DNA from 3 places in the Pseudomonas sp. CYM-20-01 genome. Region 2 is predicted to be linked to each of the others. Evidence: riboswitches for the same ligand, from Rfam matches in the RefSeq annotation. Region 2 holds a riboswitch; each other region holds the start of a gene.

The links. A riboswitch is a leader RNA that binds a small molecule or an ion and turns the genes downstream of it on or off. The one in region 2 is predicted to bind cobalamin.
Positions count from the first base shown of each region.
Region 1: it holds a riboswitch for cobalamin, as region 2 does, so the genes downstream of both, cobO (cob(I)yrinic acid a,c-diamide adenosyltransferase) here and cobW (cobalamin biosynthesis protein CobW) in region 2, are expected to answer to the same signal.
Region 3: it holds a riboswitch for cobalamin, as region 2 does, so the genes downstream of both, M2497_RS21845 (ABC transporter substrate-binding protein) here and cobW (cobalamin biosynthesis protein CobW) in region 2, are expected to answer to the same signal.

Region 1 covers NZ_AP025169.1:5,131,102-5,137,833, reverse strand. The annotation lists gene M2497_RS23220 (DUF2066 domain-containing protein) at 1-680, shown strand, start outside; gene M2497_RS23215 (AI-2E family transporter) at 713-1,786, shown strand; gene hda (DnaA regulatory inactivator Hda) at 1,990-2,694, shown strand; gene M2497_RS23205 (NlpC/P60 family protein) at 2,908-3,537, shown strand; gene M2497_RS23200 (C40 family peptidase) at 3,682-4,221, shown strand; cobalamin riboswitch at 4,401-4,648, shown strand; gene cobO (cob(I)yrinic acid a,c-diamide adenosyltransferase) at 4,728-5,339, shown strand; gene M2497_RS23190 (cobyrinate a,c-diamide synthase) at 5,336-6,643, shown strand; gene bluB (5,6-dimethylbenzimidazole synthase) at 6,640-6,732, shown strand, end outside.
Region 2 covers NZ_AP025169.1:3,966,676-3,973,407, forward strand. The annotation lists gene cobN (cobaltochelatase subunit CobN) at 1-2,179, opposite strand, end outside; gene cobW (cobalamin biosynthesis protein CobW) at 2,183-3,244, opposite strand; cobalamin riboswitch at 3,336-3,536, opposite strand; cobalamin riboswitch at 4,160-4,364, shown strand; gene M2497_RS17620 (CbtB-domain containing protein) at 4,461-4,649, shown strand; gene M2497_RS17625 (CbtA family protein) at 4,661-5,362, shown strand; gene M2497_RS17630 (cobalamin biosynthesis protein) at 5,359-5,751, shown strand; gene cobM (precorrin-4 C(11)-methyltransferase) at 5,821-6,567, shown strand.
Region 3 covers NZ_AP025169.1:4,844,654-4,851,385, forward strand. The annotation lists gene M2497_RS21835 (DNA/RNA non-specific endonuclease) at 1-181, shown strand, start outside; gene M2497_RS21840 (hypothetical protein) at 331-774, opposite strand; cobalamin riboswitch at 878-1,073, shown strand; gene M2497_RS21845 (ABC transporter substrate-binding protein) at 1,176-2,186, shown strand; gene M2497_RS21850 (iron ABC transporter permease) at 2,183-3,187, shown strand; gene M2497_RS21855 (ABC transporter ATP-binding protein) at 3,184-3,948, shown strand; gene M2497_RS21860 (GNAT family N-acetyltransferase) at 4,141-4,605, opposite strand; gene M2497_RS21865 (hypothetical protein) at 4,623-5,162, opposite strand; gene M2497_RS21870 (DUF6678 family protein) at 5,309-5,743, shown strand; gene M2497_RS21875 (alpha/beta hydrolase fold domain-containing protein) at 5,960-6,732, opposite strand, start outside.

The DNA of each region.
Region 1 (6,732 bases), 1.2 Mb from region 2:
TCCTTGGCTGGTGGCTGAACGACTCCACCGAAGGCAGCAGCCTGGTGGGCGATGGCCAGACCGTTGCCCAGGCGCTGCGCCGTGCCGCGCAACACAGAGGCCTGCCGTTGCGCCTGCCGCTGGGTGACCTGGATGAACAGGTGGTCGCCACCGCACCGAATCTGGAAAGTGCCGACGCCACACCGCTGCGCGCTGCCTCCGAGCGTTACGGCGCCGACGCCTTGCTGGCGGTGCATGCGCGTCAGGAAGGCAGCCAGTGGCAGGCCAAATGGCGTCTGTGGCTGGGCGACAAAAGTGAGCAAGGCACGGCGCAAGGGCCCGACACCGGCGCCGTGGCCGATGCGGTGATGCTGGCGGTCAGCCAGAAGCTGGCGCCGCGCTTTGCGGTCAAGCCCGGCGTGAGCACCGAACAATTGCTGGAAGTGCAGGGCATGACCCTTGAGCGTTATGCCGCGCTGGGTCATCTGCTGGAGCCTTTCGGCGGTCAGCCGCAGTTAGTGGATGGCAATCGCATCGTGTACCGCGTCAATGGCAGTGCCGATCAGTTGCGTACTCAGTTGAGCCTGGCCAGGTTGCAGGAAATTCCTGCGGGTGAAGCACCGGTCCAGCAACCCGTGGCGGAGGGTGCGCAGCCTGCTGCTGCCCCAGAACCTCAGGCGCAACTGCGTTTTCGTTGGTAGTAGTTTTCTTCTTTATATAGATGGAGTGGTTTATGGCGGATACGCGTCGTTGGGTGTGGCTTGGCGGGTTTGTCCTGCTGTGCGTTTTTGTGTTCCTGCTGCATTCGATCCTGACGCCGTTCCTGGTCGCGTTGCTGCTGGCTTACCTGTTCGATCCGGTGGTGGATCGTCTGGAGAAGGCCGGGTTGTCGCGGACCTGGGGCGTGGTGGCGGTGTTCGCCCTGTTTACCTTGATCATCACGGCGTTGGTGCTGGTGTTGGTGCCGATGCTGGCCAAGCAGTTGTTCCGCTTGTATGAGCTGGCGCCGCAGATGCTCGATTGGCTGCAGCACACGGCGATGCCATGGGCCCAGGCCAAGCTGGGGCTGGCGGATGGCTTCTGGAAGTTCGACAAGGTCAAGGCGGCCATCAGCGAACATATGGGCCAGACCACCGACATCGTCGGGGTCATCCTCAGCCAGGCGACTGCGTCCAGCCTGGCGCTGATCGGCTGGCTGACCAACCTCGTGCTGATCCCGGTGGTGGCGTTCTACTTGCTGCGCGACTGGGACATCATGATGGCCAAGATCCGCAGCCTGCTGCCGCGCAACCGTGAGGAACGCATTGTTTCACTGGCTGAGGAATGCCATGAGGTGCTCGGCGCCTTCGTGCGCGGGCAGTTGCTGGTGATGCTGGCCCTGGGGATCATCTACGCGGCCGGCTTGATGGCTATCGGCCTGGAACTGGGCCTGTTGATCGGCCTGATCGCCGGCCTGGCCGCGATCGTACCTTATATGGGCTTTGTGATTGGGATCGGCGCGGCGCTGGTCGCGGGCTTGTTCCAGTTTGGCGGCGACCTGTACCCGATGCTGGGGATCGTGGCCGTATTCATGGTCGGCCAGGCCCTTGAAGGCATGGTGCTGACGCCGTTGCTGGTCGGGGATCGGATTGGCCTGCATCCGGTGGCGGTGATCTTTGCGATCCTGGCGGGCGGTGAGCTGTTCGGCTTCACCGGTATCCTGCTGGCATTGCCGGTGGCGGCGGTGATCATGGTGCTGGTGCGCCATGTGCACGATCTGTACAAGGATTCGGATGCGTATACGGGGGTTGAAGATCCCGACTTGTAACCCTTTCTTCACAAACCCGGCCAACGCCGGGTTTGTCTTTTCTGGGAGCGGTCCGTCAAACAATCTGCACAAATCCAACAAGTTAACGCAAACCTTTGATTTTGCTTGGGGTCTGTTGCATTGTGCGCCCGGCGTCACGGGTATAAACTTTGCAAACTTTACACAGAGGCCACTAACGGTTCGTTTGGAGCCGTTCAGTCAGCATGAAACCGATTCAGCTGCCCTTGGGTGTGCGTCTGCGTGACGACGCCACCTTCATCAACTACTACCCAGGCGCCAATGCCGCTGCACTCGGCTATGTCGAGCGGCTCTGCGAAGCCGACGCCGGGTGGACCGAAAGCCTGATCTACCTGTGGGGCAAGCACGGCGTAGGGCGTACCCACCTGTTGCAGGCCGCGTGCCTGCGGTTCGAGCAGATGGGCGAACCGGCGGTGTACCTGCCGTTGGCCGAGTTGATGGACCGCGGTATCGGCATCTTCGACCATCTTGAGCAATACGAACTGGTGTGCCTGGACGATCTGCAAGCGATCGCCGGCAAAGCGGAATGGGAAGAAGCGCTGTTTCACCTGTTCAACCGCTTGCGTGACAGCGGTCGGCGCCTGTTGATTGCCGCGTCGACTTCGCCCCGCGAGTTGCCGATCAAGCTGGCCGACCTCAAGTCGCGCATGACCCTGGCGCTGATCTTCCAGATGCGCCCGCTGTCCGACGAAGACAAATTGCGTGCCCTGCAACTGCGCGCATCCCGTCGCGGCCTGCACCTCACCGACGAGGTCGGGCACTTTATCCTTACTCGAGGCACCCGCAGCATGAGCGCATTGTTCGATCTGCTCGAACAGCTCGATCAGGCCTCCTTGCAGGCCCAGCGCAAGCTGACCATCCCCTTCCTCAAAGAAACCCTCGGCTGGTAGCTAGCCCGCTGTTTTCGCGGCTTTCGGCAAATTACAGGCGCCAGAAAACCTGCGTTTGAGCCGGTTTGGCCACGCAAAAGGCAGGTACAGGGTGTTAAGGGCTTAGATGTCATAGTCCAAACAAGAAGTCACATAGACCACGATTGAATTTGCAAATCGATGTGATAGAAGGCATAGTCTCGACTTCTTTACATATCAGCCACGGTCGTGCCCATGCTAAATCGCTTCGCACCCCTCGTGCCCCTCGCACTCGTTACCCTGTTGTTTGGTTGCGCCTCCCACCCTCAGCAGGTGGCAGATCAGCAAAAACCACAGGTTCAAAATCAGGCAAAATTCGTTGCTGCTCAATCTGCCTCTGTTTATGAGGAAGAAGTTGCAACGGAAAAGGAACTGGCCGACTTCGCCGGCAACAAGCCTTACCAGCTTCCAGTCCTGGCCGACAGCATCCTCGAACGCGGCATGTCCCTGATCGGTACCCGTTACCGTTTCGGTGGTACCTCTGAAGCCGGTTTCGACTGCAGCGGTTTCATCGGCTATCTGTTTCGCGAAGAAGCCGGCATGAACCTGCCGCGCTCCACCCGTGAAATGATCAACGTGAATGCACCGTTGGTCGCACGCAACAACCTCAAGCCCGGTGATCTGCTTTTCTTCAGTACGGCAGGCCGTGGTCGTGTCAGCCACGCCGGTATCTACTTGGGCGATAACCAGTTTATCCACTCCAGCAGCCGCCGCAGTGGTGGTGTCCGGGTCGATAACCTGGGTGACAGCTACTGGAGCAAAACCTTCATCGAAGCCAAGCGTGCACTCGCCATGGCCCCGACGACGGTTACCGCTAGCAAGTAAACTTAAAGTGATACTTGAAGTTTGACGTGTAAGCGCTAGAATCCCTGGATATTGTTGTAATCCGTTCGCGCGAGCTTTGCTTGCGCGTTCTGGTTTTCAGCGTTCGGCAGCGAAAGCCGCATCCAGACCAGGATTGTTCTGCACATGTCGACCTCGGCCCGCCTTATTCTCATTGTCTGCGCCGCGCTCCTCAGCGCCTGCGCAAGCCGCACACCGCCGCCCGCTCCCGTAGCGGTGAAGCCCAAGCCGGTGTTCAACTATTCCACCCAGAATTTCTCGCCTGCGGCCGAAGACGTACTCTTCCGGGCGCTGGGCCTGGTCGGCACGCCTTATCGTTGGGGTGGCAATACGCCGGACTCCGGGTTTGATTGCAGTGGCCTGATCGGGTTTGTCTTCCGCGATGCCGCCGGGATTTCCCTGCCGCGTACCACCCGCGAGCTGATCGTAATGCGCGCGCAGGACGTCAGCGAGCAGAACCTGCAGACCGGTGACCTGCTGTTCTTCGCCACCGGTGGCGGTTCCCAGGTCAGCCACGCCGGGATCTACGTGGGTGAAGGGCGCTTTGTGCATGCGCCACAAACCGGCGGTACGGTGAAGCTGGATACACTGTCCAAGGCCTATTGGCAGAATGCCTACCTGAGCGCCAAGCGCGTGTTGCCGGGCAACCTGGCACGCAATCCTTAGCGCCAGACTCGAATCAAAATGTGGGAGGGAGCTTGCCCCCGATAGCAGTGTGTCAGCTAACGATCAATGGGCTGATCCACCGCCATCGGGGGCAAGCCCCCTCCCACAGTTGTTTTGTGGCAGCTTCAAGTACAGGTGAGGCAGTTGCTTTAATTGACGCTCCACCCCCAACCTACTACCCTTCGCCGCTTGTTCCAGGTGCTCTGTGACCCACGGGTCGACGGAGTGAAACAGGGAAGCCGGTGAGTGAGCGCACTTCTACACAGTGCCGCCTCGATTCCGGCGCTGCCCCCGCAACGGTAAATGAGTCAAGACGCTGCTTTTTGCCACTGTATCGCCTGCGATATGGGAAGGCGCAGCGTTGGCCTGCCTTCAACCCGCACACCACTCATGAGCCCGGAGACCGGCCTGCAACATCCAACAGCATCACGGTGGGCGATGCTTGGCTGTCTGTTGTTCTTTTTTTCCTGCCCGCCGTTTTTGTCCAGCCCCAACGGAGAGCTGCCATGACCGATTCCCCCGACCGCGACGAACGCCACCTGGCGCGCATGCTGCGCAAAAAAGCCGTGATCGACGAGCGCATCGCCAACTCCCCCAACGAATGCGGCCTGCTGCTGGTGCTGACCGGCAATGGCAAAGGCAAGAGTAGCTCCGCGTTCGGCATGTTGGCCCGAGCCATGGGCCATGGCATGCAGTGTGGTGTGGTGCAGTTCATCAAGGGGCGTAACAGCACCGGTGAAGAACTGTTCTTCCGCCGCTTCCCCGAGCAAGTGCGTTTCCATGTGATGGGCGAAGGTTTCACCTGGGAAACCCAGGACCGCCAGCGCGACATCGCCGCCGCCGAAGCCGCCTGGGCGGTCTCCCGCGAATTGCTGCAAGACCCCTCCATCGGCCTGGTGGTGCTGGACGAGCTGAACATCGCGCTCAAGCACGGCTACCTTGACCTGGACCAGGTCCTCAGCGACCTGCAAGCCCGTCCCCCGATGCAACACGTGGTGGTCACCGGCCGTGGCGCCAAGCCCGAGTTGATCGAAATGGGCGACACCGTCACCGACATGGGCATGCTCAAGCACGCGTTCCAGGCCGGTATCAAGGCACAGAAGGGCGTCGAACTTTGAATCAGCCCCGTCATTGCCCTGCCGTATTGATCGCCGCTCCGGCGTCCGGCCAGGGCAAAACCACCGTCACCGCCGCGCTTGCCCGTTTGCATCGCAACCTGGGGCGCAAGGTGCGCGTGTTCAAATGCGGCCCGGACTTCCTCGACCCAATGATTCACGAGCGCGCCAGCGGTGCGCCGGTGTATCAGTTGGATATGTGGATGGTGGGCGAGCAGGAAAGTCGCCGTTTGCTCTGGGAAGCGGCGGGGGAGGCAGACCTGATCCTGATCGAAGGCGTGATGGGCCTGTTCGACGGCACACCGTCCAGCGCCGATCTGGCGCGGCACTTCGGCGTGCCGGTGCTGGGGGTGATCGACGGCACGGCCATGGCGCAGACCTTCGGTGCGTTGGCATTGGGCCTGGCGCGCTATCAGCCGGACTTGCCATTCGCTGGCGTACTGGCCAACCGGGTCGGCACCCTGCGTCATGCGCAACTGCTCGAAGGCAGCCTCACCGAGGGCCTGCGCTGGTATGGCGCGTTGTCACGCGAGACCGGTATCGAACTGCCCAGTCGCCACCTCGGCCTGGTGCAGGCCAGCGAACTGAATGACCTGGATGTGCGCCTGGACGCTGCCGCCCAAGCCCTGGGCAGCAGTTGCGAAGTCGCCTTGCCGCCACCGGTGACATTTGCTGCGCCGCAAGTGATCGAGGCCGAACCCTTGCTCAACGGCGTGCGCATTGCCGTGGCCCGCGATGAGGCCTTCGCTTTTACCTACGGTGCAAGTCTCGACCTGCTGCGCGCGATGGGCGCTGAGCTGGTGTTCTTCTCGCCGATTCACGATAGCCAGTTGCCCGACGCCGACAGCCTCTACCTGCCCGGCGGCTACCCGGAATTGCACCACCAGGCGCTGTCGGAAAATACCCCGATGCTCGACGCCATTCGCGCTCACCACGCGGCCGGCAAACCCTTGCTTGCCGAATGCGGCGGCATGCTCTACCTGCTGGACTCGCTGACCGATGTCGACGGCGTCCGCGCCGAACTGCTTGGCCTGCTCCAGGGCGACGCGGTGATGCAAAAGAAACTGGCGGCCCTGGCCCTGCAAAGCGTCGAATTGCCGGAAGGCACCCTGCGTGGCCATACCTATCACCATTCCCTGACCACCACTGAATGGCAGCCGATCGCCCGTGGCCTGAGCCCCAACGGCGGGCGCGGTGCCGAGGCGGTATACCGGCAGGGGCGGATGACGGCGTCCTACGTACATTTCTATTTCCCATCCAATCCCCAGGCGGTGGCCGCATTGTTTGCGCCCGATTCAGCACTATGACTGACAACGCCTTCCCCGAGGCCGACCGCCAGGCTGTCTACCGTGCCATCGCCGAACGCCGCGACATGCGCCACTTCAGCGGCGGTACG
Region 2 (6,732 bases):
AGCTCGACTGCGGGCCTCGACCATCGCCACGCGGGATGCGCAGCAGCGCCAGCAAGGTGTCGATACGCAGGCGACCCTCGGGTGACTCGCCAAAAATATGCAGGCCGTCGCGGATCTGCGATTCCTTCAAGTCGCACAGGTAGGTGTCCAGGCGCGGCAACCACACGGCAGCATCGGCGTCGCTCTCCAGCTCAAGCTCCTGGTCGATGCGGGTTTCGCGCACCAGCTTGAGAATGTCCTTCTGCAGCTCCAGGGCGCGGCGCGGATCGAGCAACTGCGCTTCGTAATATTCGTCCGCCAGCAGCTCCAGGTTACGCAGCGGGCCGTAGGTTTCGGCACGGGTCAGCGGCGGCATCAGGTGGTCGATGATGACTGCCTGGGTGCGCCGCTTGGCCTGGGCGCCCTCGCCCGGGTCATTGACAATAAACGGATATATATTCGGCAGCGGCCCCAGCAACGCATCGGGCCAGCAGTTTTCCGACAGGCCCACGCCCTTGCCCGGCAGCCACTCCAGGTTGCCGTGCTTGCCCACATGGATCACGCCGTGGGCGCCGTAGGTGTGGCGCAGCCAGAAGTAGAACGCCAGGTAAGCGTGGGGCGGTACCAGGTCCGGGTCGTGGTACACGGCGCTGGCGTCCACTTGGTAACCCCGCGCGGGCTGGATGCCGACAAACGTCAAGCCCAGGCGCAGGCCGGCGATCATCAGGCGACCGTCGCGGCACATCGGATCGTTCTGCGGCGCGCCCCAGCGTTCCAGCACCGCCTGGCGATTGGCTTCGGGCAGGCGCTGGAACATCGTCTCGTACTCGTCCAGGCCCAGGCTTTGATGGCAAGGGCGTAGGTCGAGGCTGTCCAGGTCATTGGTGACGCCGCCGAGCAACTCATGGATCAACGCCGTGCCGCTGTCGGGCAATAAGTCCGGCAGCGGATAGCCTTCGGTTTTCAGGGCACGCAGGATATTCAGCGCCGCCGCCGGTGTATCCAGGCCCACGCCGTTGCCAATGCGACCGTCGCGGGTCGGGTAGTTGGCGAGGATCAGCGCAATGCGTTTCTCTGCATTCGGCACTCGCGCCAATTCGACCCAACGCCGCGCCAGCTCAGCGACAAAATCCATGCGTTCGGGCGCGGCGCGGTAGCACACCACATCCGACTGGCTGCGCTCACTGCGCCAGGCCAGGTCCTTGAAACTGATCGGTCGGCTGATGATGCGCCCGTCCAACTCCGGCAACGCGATGTGCATCGCCAGGTCGCGGGGGCCAAGGCCCTGCTCGCTGGCCTCCCAGCCGGGCTGGTTATCCTGGGCACAAATGGCCTGGATCACCGGGATATTGCGGCGAAACGGGCGCAGGTGCGGCGCTTCGGGGCTGGATTGGGCGAAGCCGGTGGTGTTCAAGATCACCGCCGCGCCGACCTCATCCAGCAGGTCCTCGACCACCGCCAGGCAGCCGGGTTCTTTCAAACTGGCCACCGCCATGGGCAACGGGTTGAGGCCCGCCGCCTGCAGACGCTGGCAAAACACATCGATAAAACCGGTATTGGCCGCCTGCAAATGGGAGCGGTAGAACAACACCGCCGCCACCGGCCAGTCGGCGTTCCAGTCTGCCTGCCAATCGTTCAGGCGGGCGTTGGCATGCTGCGGATGATAGATCGCCGTGCGTGGCAGGGTTTGCGGCTCGCCCCAGGCATAGTCGCGACCCAGGTAAGCGCTGGCCAGGCAGCGATAGAAATCCAGGGCATTGCCCAGGCCGCCCTGACGCAGGAAGTGCCACAGCCGATCACGTTCTTCGGCACCGACGGTGCTCAGCCCGCTGAGTTCCGGGTCCGGGCGATCATCCCCCGGTACCAGGATCAGTTGCACACCGCGTTCGGCCAGTTCCACCAGGCGCTCGATGCCGTAGCGCCAGTAACCGATACCGCCATGCAGCGAAATCAAGATGACCTTGGCGTGGCGCAGCACTTCATCAACGTACAGGTCGACCGAGGCATGGTTCTGCACCTGCATCGGGTTGGCCAGGCGCAGGCTTGGGTAGTCGTCGGGCAACTGCTGGGCCGCTTCGGCCAGCAGCGCCAGGCTGGAATCGCCGCTGCACAGGATCACCAGGTCAGCGGGGCTTTGGCCAAGGTCGGCAATATTATCGTCCGAGACGAAACCACCGGGCTGGGTCCTGAGCAGGTGCATGGGTCAGACGCTGAGGGCGGCGCGCAGTTGCGCTTCGAGGCCCGCCGCGTCCAGTTCCTGGCCGATCAGCACCAGGCGCGTGGTGCGTGCTTCTTCAGCGCCCCAGGCACGGTCGAAGTATTTGTCGAACCGCGTGCCCACACCCTGGATCAGCAGGCGCATCGGTTTGTTCGGGATGGCGGCGAAACCTTTGACGCGCAGGATGCCGTGTTGCACCACCAGTTGCGTCAGGGCATCGAGCAGCAGTGCTTCATCGGCTTGCGGCAAGTCGATGGAGATCGAGTCAAAGGCATCGTGGTCGTGGTCGTCTTCACCTTCGTGGTGGTGATCGTGGTGGCTGTGGCGGCCGTCGATGTGCTCTTCGGAACCGGCGCCCAGGCCGATCAGTACATCCAGGGGCAAGCGACCGCTGCTGGCTTCGACGATCTTCACCGCCGGCGGCAGCTCTTCGGCGACTTCCAGGCGCACGCGGGCCAGGTCTTCGGCGCTGATCAGGTCGGTCTTGTTAAGGATCACCAGGTCGGCACTGGCCAGTTGGTCGGCGAACAGCTCGTGCAGTGGCGATTCGTGGTCCAGGTTGGGGTCGAGCTTGCGCTGGGCGTCCACCTGGTCCGGGAATGCGGCGAAGGTACCGGCGGCCACAGCCGGGCTGTCGACCACGGTGATCACAGCGTCAACGGTGCAGGCGCTGCGGATTTCCGGCCACTGGAAGGCTTGTACCAACGGCTTGGGCAATGCCAGGCCGGACGTTTCAATGAGGATATGGTCGAGATCGCCGCGACGGGCGACCAATTCGCGCATTACCGGGAAGAATTCTTCCTGCACGGTGCAGCACAGGCAGCCATTGGCCAATTCGTAGACACGACCGTTGGCTTCTTCCTCGGTGCAGCCGATGGAGCACTGCTTGAGGATTTCACCGTCAATGCCCAGCTCGCCGAATTCATTGACGATCACCGCGATGCGACGGCCCTGGGCGTTGTCGAGCATATGGCGCAGCAAGGTGGTCTTGCCCGAGCCGAGGAAGCCAGTGACGATGGTGACGGGGAGTTTGGCCAGTGTTTTCATCGGATGCCCTTGGGGGCGGGCATACGGGACGATGGCCCTGCGACGGTGCGCAGCAGCGGATTTCGTCACCGGATCACCCCGCCCGGTTGAAGTAGAAAATCGGTTGCGAGGCAGGTCTCCTGGCTTGGGGCTTACAGGTCTTGCGACCGGCGCTGGCTGCGCCTTCCCGCCTTGTCGGCAGTGGCGTGGCAGTCAGCTGGACCCTTTACAGTTGCGGGGGCAGCCGCGGCTTGGACCGCGTTCCCTTCTTAGCTTCGGCCTGGGCCGAAGAACCTCGAGGGTGCAAGGCTACGCAGTGCTTGGGGGATGGTCAATGATGGGGTTGGGTTGGGTTGGCTTGTGTACATATCCGTTGCTGCGGTAACGGCTGATATTGGTTCCGCTCTTACAGCGGCTTACTTTTGAAAAGCCGGAATGCCGGCCCAGTCAAAAGTAAGCAAAACGCTCTTGCCCCAACACTCGGCACCTCGCCTAGGCTCGGTGTGCCCGTAATCCGACAGTGATTTGGGGGGCCGCCTAAGATCAAAATCAAAAGCAGATCAAAAGCCAGAGCCAGAGCCAGAGCCAGAGCCAGAGCAAACCACCCTTCAACTGATACATGAAGATCAAACTGTGGGAGGGGGCTTGCCCCCGATGGCGGTGTGTCAGCCAACTCATCAGTGACTGACCCACTGCCATCGGGGGCAAGCCCCCTCCCACACTTTGACCGAGTACCGGCCATACAATCCGGTCGGCTCTAAGGCCGCCGCGCTCTTGTTTTTGATCTGGGATCGCCCCGTCAAACACGCTGGCCGAACGCAGGCTTGATTCCGTGGGCCGCCGTAAGGGCGGAACCCTAAGCCGCCGTTACCGCAGCAACGGATATGCACCCAGAAAGCACATCCCCAATTGACTCCCCTCCCACCCCCATGCTCTCCTACACATCTTGTTTCGGGTGCCCTGCAAAGGGTGAAACGGGAAACCGGTGACTCATGCACACACATGACAGTCCGGTGCTGCCCCCGCAACGGTAAGCGAGCGAAACGTCATATCCACTGTGCCAGGCGGCATGGGAAGGCGACGTTTTCAGGCATTGAGCCCCTCGCAAGCCCGGAGACCGGCCCGAAAAAATCAGATAACAAACCCGCGGTGGGCGGGCGCTGTTCAGAACCCTGCGTGCCTGGCTCGCGGGGTTTTCATGCGCTCGTTTCACCCTGACACCTGAAAGGGACGCGCCATGTCGATCATCAGCAGCACTTCGCACTCCGCCAGCAGCACCTCTACCCTGAGCCAACGCCTGACCGCCGCCATCGGTGCGTCGATCCTCGGTGCGTGCCTGGTGTACTTCGCCGGTTTCTCGCACATCGAGGCAGTACACAACGCTGCCCACGATACCCGCCACAGCGCCGCGTTCCCGTGCCACTGAGACCTGCCGACATGATCAAGCGTATTGCGCAAACCGCAGGTTTCACCGGCCTTCTGGCTGCCCTGCTGCTGACCCTGCTGCAAAGCTTCTGGGTCGCCCCGCTGATTCTGCAGGCGGAAACCTTTGAAAAAGCCCCGGCAGCGACCGAGTTGCACGAGCACGCCGAAGGTGCGGCTGCTCACACCCACGACGCCGAAGCCTGGGAGCCGGAAGACGGCTGGCAGCGCGTGCTGTCCACCACAGGCGGCAACCTGGTGGTCGCCGTTGGCTTCGCGTTGATGCTGGCCGGTCTGTACACCCTGCGTGCACCGACCCGTACCCCTCAAGGCTTGCTCTGGGGCCTGGCGGGTTATGCGACCTTTGTATTGGCGCCGACCCTGGGCCTGCCGCCCGAACTTCCGGGCACCGCCGCCGCTGACCTGGCACAACGGCAGATCTGGTGGATCGGTACTGCCGCGTCTACCGCAGCCGGTATCGCACTGATCGTGTTCGGTCGCAACTGGCTGCTCAAGGCGCTGGGCGCCGCGATCCTCGTAGTGCCGCACGTGATCGGCGCGCCACAACCGGAAGTGCATTCGATGCTGGCCCCGGAGGCGCTGGAAGCGCAGTTCAAGATCGCATCACAGTTGACCAACGTGGCGTTCTGGCTGGCCTTGGGCCTGATCAGCGCCTGGCTGTTCCGCCGCAACCGTGACGATCAATACTCGGCGTGAAACTGGTAGTCGGCATGGGCTGCCAGCGGGGTTGTGATGTTCACACCCTGCTGGCCCTGTTTGATGCTGCCCTCATCGAGGGCGGTATCGAGCGCCACCGCGTCAGTGCGCTGGCCAGCATCGATCACAAACAGGAAGAACCCGGGCTGCTGGCCTTGGCCGCGCTGCTGAATCTGCCGTTGCAGTGCTTCAACGCTGAACAACTGGCGATTTATGCAGACCGCTTGAGCCATCAATCGGACGTGGCTTTTGCCCACACCGGCTGTTACGGCATCGCCGAAAGCGCCGCCCTGGCCCTGGCCGAACACCTCGCCAACGCCCCTGCGCGCCTGCTGATCACCCGCCAGAAAACCGCCCAGGCCACCTTTGCATTGGCGTGCGCCGGCTGAAAACCCGATAATCGCCGCTTCCGATCATGAGCAGATTTCATGCTCACCCGTTTTTCATCAGGATTCCACATGACCGTTTACTTCATCGGCGCAGGCCCCGGCGACCCGGAATTGATCACCGTCAAGGGCCAGCGGCTGATCCGCAGTTGCCCGGTGATCATCTATGCCGGCTCGCTGGTGCCGGCGGCGGTACTGGAAGGTCATCAGGCGGAAACAGTGGTCAACAGCGCCGAATTGCACCTGGAACAGATCATCGACCTGATCAAGGCCGCCCATGCCAAGGGCCAGGATGTGGCGCGCGTGCATTCCGGCGACCCCAGCCTGTATGGCGCGATTGGCGAGCAGATCCGCCATTTGCGCGAGCTGGGCATCCCGTTCCAGATCATTCCTGGCGTCACGGCGGTGGCCGCCTGCGCGGCCCTGCTGGAAACCGAGCTGACCCTGCCCGACATCGCCCAGAGCGTGATTCTGACCCGCTATGCGGATAAAACCAGCATGCCGGCCGGTGAGGACTTCGACAGCCTGGCACGACATGGCACCACCATGGCGATCCATCTGGGGGTCAACCACCTGGACAAGATCGTCGCCGAACTGGTGCCGCACTACGGGGCGGATTGTCCGATTGCCGTGGTGCACCGGGCGACGTGGCCGGATCAGGATTGGGTTGTTGGAACTCTCAGCGACATTGCCGAAAAAGTAGCGGCCAAGGGGTTTCGGCGTACGGCGTTGATTGTGGTGGGTCGGGTGTTGGCGAGTGATAGTTTCAGTGAGTCATCGTTGTATCGGGCGGGGCATGCGCATCTTTATCGACCTTGACATTCAACATCACAAAACAGACACAAGCCACTGATTTTATTGAGTAAATTTATTAATAGAAATCTGACAATCCAGCTTTCGCAATGAACACTCAACATTAGATAGATAGCGCAACCTATTGAATCTAAAGCATAAAAAACGGCGCTCACGGGGCGCCGTTTTTTT
Region 3 (6,732 bases), 880 kb from region 2:
CCAGTTGGAGCTGGTGTTCGGCCAGCTGCGCACCTACCAGCGCAGTGTGATCCAGATCGAGCGCCTGACCGGCATCCGCTTCGGCAACCTGGCCGACTACGACGGCTTCAGCAACGAAGAACGCGCCACCGGCACGCGGATTGAAGCGCTGATCCAGGGGCCTGAAGACATTCGTCTTTGATCAACGCTTCACAGGTTGATCCGCGTTGACAACTGACACTCACCACGACGCGAGGCGAGCCGCTCTTGATCTGGCTGATACGATTCCATCAAGGGTGAACACTGCATCCGTGGCGAGCGCCGTACCCAGGCGAGTCAACGGGCTAGCCATCATTGCGCGTTGATGTAATGAAACTGTGCCTGCGTTTTCTCGACTGCCGCACGCACGGCGTCTTTCTGCGCCTCGGTGCCCGAGTAGTAAATCTGCATACCCTTCAAGTTTTGCCCTTCGACTGCTTTGCCGATCACCGCAACATCAACCGGCGTGCTGGCACCGATAATCAAAAAGAACACATCGCCCAAGCGTTTGGCATCGAGCAGCTCTGCCCTGAGGTGCGCGGCATTTTGCTCACCCGCCATGGAAATCGCCAGGGTATCGCCGAACATACCGCTTTTGGGGATGCTCATCGTATGCAGCCGGAGCTTGTCCGACCCCGCCGGCATCGACTTGACATAGGCGGAGGCGGCCTCATCAAGAATCTGCTGTTCAGATTTACCTTGGGTGGCACAACCGACGAGAGCGGCGGCGAGGGCGAGCGCGACGAATAATTTCACTGTCTATTCCTTGTGATAAAGCGATCCATTGGCTGCGCATCATAGGAGCCCCACCTTCAAAGAGCCACCGTTGGTTTCACGGCCTCCCGCTCGACCGCGTGATCGACTACCATACCGCGCCGGTTCCCAAACGGGACTAATAGGGAATCCGAGGCGCGGTACACCCGCGCCAATCGGAACTGCCCCCGCAACTGTAGGTGCTGAGCCTGCTCCTCGATGCCACTGGACCTCGTCCGGGAAGGCTGGAGCGTGGCGACGACGCATCAGTCAGGAGACCTGCCGGCCCAAGCTCAATCACTAACCGGCGGGGTGTCCGGGAAGGACATTCTTGCCTGTCGCGCCCCCCGGCGCCCGAGAGTGGATTTCCGAATGGCACGTACGCTTCACTCGGAGATCGCCCCATGCTGCCACGCGTTATCGCCCTGCTTACAGGTGTTGGCTTCTGTGCCCTGGCCCACGCCGCGCCCACTCACTACCCGCTGACCGTGGAAAACTGCGGCAGCCCGATCACCTTCCCGCAAGCCCCCGCCCGCAGCGTGACCATCGGCCAGGCGGCCACCGAGATGCTCTACGCCCTGGGCGTAGGCGATAAAGTGGTCGGCACTTCGCTGTGGTTCAACAGCGTGCTGCCGCAGTACAAGGCGCAGAACGACAACATCGAGCGCCTGGCCAACAACGAACCGAGCTTCGAAGCAGTGATCGCCAAACGCCCGCAGCTGGTGGCCGCCGAGCTGGAATGGGTGGTGGGGCCGCAAGGCGTGGTTGGCACCCGCGAGCAGTTCCATGAACTGAAGATTCCCACCTACCTGCTACCCTCCGACTGCGAAGGCAAGGACAACCTGGTGGGCGCCGACGGCACGCGGCTGGAGCCGTTTCGCATCGAGACCATCTATAAAAGCATCCGCCAATTGGCGCAGATCTTCGACGTACAGGAGCGCGGCCAGCAGTTGAATGACGAGTTCAAGGCGCGCCTGGCCAGATCCGTCGCCACCGTGCAGGGCAAAGGCCTCAAGCAGGCCAGCGCGCTGGTGTGGTTCTCCAGTGCCGAGATGGCCAGCGACCCGTACGTGGCTGGCCACAAGGGTATCCCCGAATTCATGCTGCAAACCCTCGGCCTCTCCAATGTGGTGCAGTCCGATGAAGAGTGGCCTGCCGTCGGTTGGGAAACCATCGCCAAGGCCAACCCGACGTTCCTGGTGATCGCGCGCATGGACCGCCGCCGCTACCCGGCCGACGACCATGAAAAGAAACTCGCCTTCCTGCGCAGCGACCCGGTCACGCGCAACATGGACGCGGTGAAAAACAACCGCATCATCATCCTCGACGCCTTGGCGTTGCAGGCTAGCATCCGCATGTTCGACGGCCTTGAACAACTGGCCACGGCCATCGACGGCTACGACCTGCCAAAATGATGCGCACCCTGCTCGCCCTGGCCCTGCTCCTGATTGCCGTGCTCGCCGGCGTGGCCATCGGCGAAACCGCCATCTCGCCGCAGGTGGTGCTCCAGGTACTCGCCAACAAACTGTGGGGCGCCGGCTACGTGCTCGACCCCATCGATGAAGGCGTGGTGTGGAACTACCGCCTCACCCGCGCCCTGGTCGCTGCGGCCTGCGGTGCCGGGCTGGCGACCTGCGGGGTGATCCTGCAATCGCTGTTGCGCAACCCGCTGGCCGATCCCTACCTGCTGGGCATCAGCGCCGGCGCTTCGACCGGTGCGGTGCTGGTGGCGTTGATGGGGGTGGGCGGCGGCTTGGTGTCGTTGTCGGCGGGCGCATTTGTCGGCGCGATGGCAGCGTTTGCCCTGGTAATCCTGTTGGCACGGGCCAGCGGTTCGGCCAGTGGCACCGGGCAGATCATCCTCGCCGGCATTGCCGGCTCGCAGCTGTTCAATGCGCTCACCGCGTTCCTGATCACCAAGTCGGCCAGTTCCGAACAGGCCCGCGGCATTATGTTCTGGCTGCTCGGCAACCTCAGCGGCGTGCGCTGGCCCTCGGTGTGGCTGGCGGTGCCGGTGGCAGTCGTCGGCTTGGCTGTGTGCCTGTGGCATCGGCGCGCGCTGGATGCGTTTACCTTTGGCAGCGACTCGGCGGCGTCCCTCGGTATTCCGGTGCGCCGCGTGCAGTTTGTGCTGGTGGGCTGCGCGGCGCTGGTGACGGCGGTGATGGTGTCGATTGTCGGCTCTATCGGCTTTGTCGGGCTGGTGATTCCCCACGCCGTGCGCCTGTTGCTTGGCACCGGGCATTCGCGGCTGCTGCCGGCGAGCGCCTTGGGTGGCGCGTTGTTTCTGATCGCGGCGGATGTGCTGTCGCGCACGCTGATCAAGGGCCAGGTGATTCCGGTCGGTGTGGTCACCGCGCTGGTCGGTGCGCCGGTGTTTGCGCTCATCCTGATTGGCCGGAGGAACGCGCGATGAGCGTATTGAGCTGCCGCGGGCTGGGCTTCAAGGTGCGCGAGGCCGAGTTGCTGCGTGATATTCATCTGGACGTGCAGCGCGGTGAAACCCTGGGGATTGTCGGACCGAACGGCTCAGGTAAATCCACCTTGCTCAAGCTGCTCGCCGGCTTGCGTGCACCCGCATCCGGCGAAGTGCTGCTGGGCGGCCAGCGCCTGGGCACGCTGTCCCGCCGCGTCATCGCCCAGCAACTGGCGGTGGTGGAGCAACAGGCCGACACCGACGACGCCATCCGCGTGTTCGACGCCGTGGCCCTGGGCCGTACGCCATGGTTGTCGGCGCTGAGCCCGTGGTCCGTTGAGGACGACGCCATCGTGAAGCAAGCCCTGCAGGACGTCGACGCCACCCACCTGAGCCACCGCGCCTGGCGCAGCCTCTCGGGCGGGGAACGCCAACGCGTGCACATCGCCCGCGCATTGGCGCAACGGCCGCAGATTCTGTTGCTGGATGAGCCGACCAACCACCTGGATATCCAGCATCAGCTGGCGATCTTGAAGGGTGTGCAGGCGCTGCCCGTGACCACCTTGATTGCGTTGCATGACCTTAACCAGGCGCTGACCTGTGACCGCCTGGCAGTGTTGGATCGCGGGCGGTTGGTGGCCCTGGGCAAACCGCTGGAAGTACTGACGCCACAACGGTTGCAGGAGACGTTCGGGGTGCAGGCGCATTACCTGACGGACCCGCTTGATGGGGCGAAGATCCTGCGGCTGCGCCCCGCTTAATACTGGAATAGCGGTTTATCGTGGCGAGCGGGCTTGCCCCGCGTTGGGCTGCGAAGCAGCCCCAATAAAGCCGCTGCATTCCTCCAGGTCGAACCGAGGCGCAGGGTTTCAGGGCTGCTTCGCAGCCCAACGCGGGGCAAGCCCGCTCGCCACAACAAGCCCACTTGCCACAAAAGCCCGCTCGCCACAGGCCTACAGGAACTGCTGCATATGCGCCGTCCGCCAGACCGGGTCTGCTTCCACATCTACGACCTCGAAGCCCTGCCGAACCCAGAACTCAATCGCCCCCGGCAAAAACGGGTGGGTATGCAAGTACATCACCTCAACCCCATCCGCCTGCGCCATCGCTTCCAACGCACGGTACAACTGCCCCGCCAAGCCAAAACGACGAAACTCCGGCGCTACGAACAAGCGCACCACCTCCACCGTCTTGCGGCCTTGGTAATCCAGTTGAGGGAAACGCCCGTCATAGGGCAGATACCCGATGGCCGCAACAATTTCGCCACCGTTGCGAGCGATCAAAAAGCGGCCTTCGCCCTGAAGATAAATCGACGCAAAGCGCGCGAGGTCATCCGGCATGCCGGCGTCGTGAAGCTTGGGGAACAGCTCCGCACGCGCCTGCAGCACAAAGTCCAGCACCTGTGGCACATCCCCCATTGCAACTGGCCGGATGATCACTGGCGCAACTCACACACCGCATTGCCCTTCATGCCCGACGCATGCACGCTCACATGGCGCACCGTAAAACCGGGCTTCACCACCAGCTTCTTCTCTTCCCAGGTGCCGCCGTTTTCAACCTGGTAACCGATGGCGCCATCGGCTTGCCAGGTCAGGCGCAGGGTGTACACGCCGTTATGATCGAGTGTTTGATGAATCGGCGTATCGATGATCGGCTTGGCCTTATTGAACGTACGCAGGTTGAAAATCCGCTGATCCGTACCGGCTGGCGAATAGCTGGAGAGAAACAACGTATCGTCTTCGGCCGCATCCTCGGCGGCCGCCAGGATCACCGACGGCACCCACTTCTCGCCACGGTCCTGGGTGTCGGTGACGACCTTGCAGGTCAACTGGCCCTTGCCGGTGACGTTCTGGCGCCAGCCCGTTTCGTAAAAACCGTAGGGCACATCGAAGCGCAGGGTCTTCTCGGTGACTTGCTCGCAGCCGGCCAACAGGTAGAGCGCTGATAAAGCGATGACTCCTTTTAGAAACTTCACGTGCTGTCCTTGGCTTGAATAGGTGGGGCCGAGAGATTACCCGCGCAGTCAGATAAAGTGGATAGATTTAGCGGGCTGCCGTGTCGTGATATACCTGCGCCCGTCATTGATTTCAAACCCGACGGGTTAAAGGAGATGAGCAGAAAATGACTGAACTACCCATGGCTGACGCGCGCCAGAATGATAAAAGCCGCAAGGTCATCCAGACCGCTATCAAAGAACGAAACCTGGCAGGCGCGGCAAACAACACCAAGTGGAACGAACTGATTACACACATGCGCCAGCGCTCGGGGTGGGTACCGTCTTATCGCTCAAAATCCATCACAGGCCATATCTCGGGATGGGATGTGGAATGGTTTTACCACCTACCTTTCCCTTTTGCGTATGTCGAATGGCTCGACATCGGCTTGTGGCAAGAAGCGCCTTCGTTAGGCGTATTACTGCCACGAACGTATATTGACCATACCGAGGAAATCTCTCAGGTTATCTCGCAGATAGGCTTCGAATTTGAAGTGAAGGCCGACGTACTGAGAATTCGGGGATACCTTCCAAAATCCTTCGATGACTTTCCGCCGGCATAACGTACAGCGGCGGATCCTGCGGCTACGCCCGAACTAACGCCTTGCCACTGCTGGCCCTGCTCAGCCACCGTCACTGTAGTGAGCGGGCTTGCCCCGCGCTGGGTGGCGAAGCCGCCCCAAACCCAGGCGCCTCGGTGTGCCTGGGGTCCCGTTGCGAACCTGGCGCGGGGCAAGCCCGCTCACTACAAGTTACAGTCGGCATGGCGGTTTGAATGATCATCTCCCTAGTAGGGCACTGATCCACTGGTGGCTATAAGCAAGCACGCGCCCCCCCATCACCACCGGAAAATGAATAAACCCATGCGCCGCCTCCGGCAACAGATGCGCCTCAGCCCCCGGCCACCGCTCAGCGATCAACAGCGTGTCATCCTTCAACGGGTCCAACGCCCCCACAAACATCAACGCCGGTGGCAAGCCTTCGAAGTCGCCATACAACGGCGATAACGGCGGCTGCCGACGCTCATCATCGCTCAGGCCCGGCGTCAGCATGCGCAACGCCTCGACCATGCCTGGCCCGTCCAGCAACAAGGTGTCCGGCCCCGCCGCACGTACGCTCGGGGTGCCGGTCAAGTCGTACACGCCGTAATACAACACCGCCCCGCACACGCGCTGGAGCAGTTGCGGCCATTGCTTCAACGCCAGCAACGTCGCCGCCGCCAAATGCCCACCGGCCGATTCGCCGACCACGAACACCGGCAGGCCGGCAAATTCATCGGCCGTGAGCAACCAACGCGCCGCCGCCAGGCAATCGTCCATCAGCCCTTCGACCGGCGTGTCGACCGCCAACCGATAATCCACCGACACCACCGCCACCTCGCAGGCGTTGACCATGCCCAGGTTGAGGTCGTCATCCATCTGCGCATTGCCGATTACCCAACCGCCACCGTGGATATCCAGCACCACACCCTTGGGCTTGCCGCTCGGCCGCAGGATGCGCACGGGTACGGAGTCAACCACCTTGCATTCAGCAGCCGGCGCTTTCTTGAGCA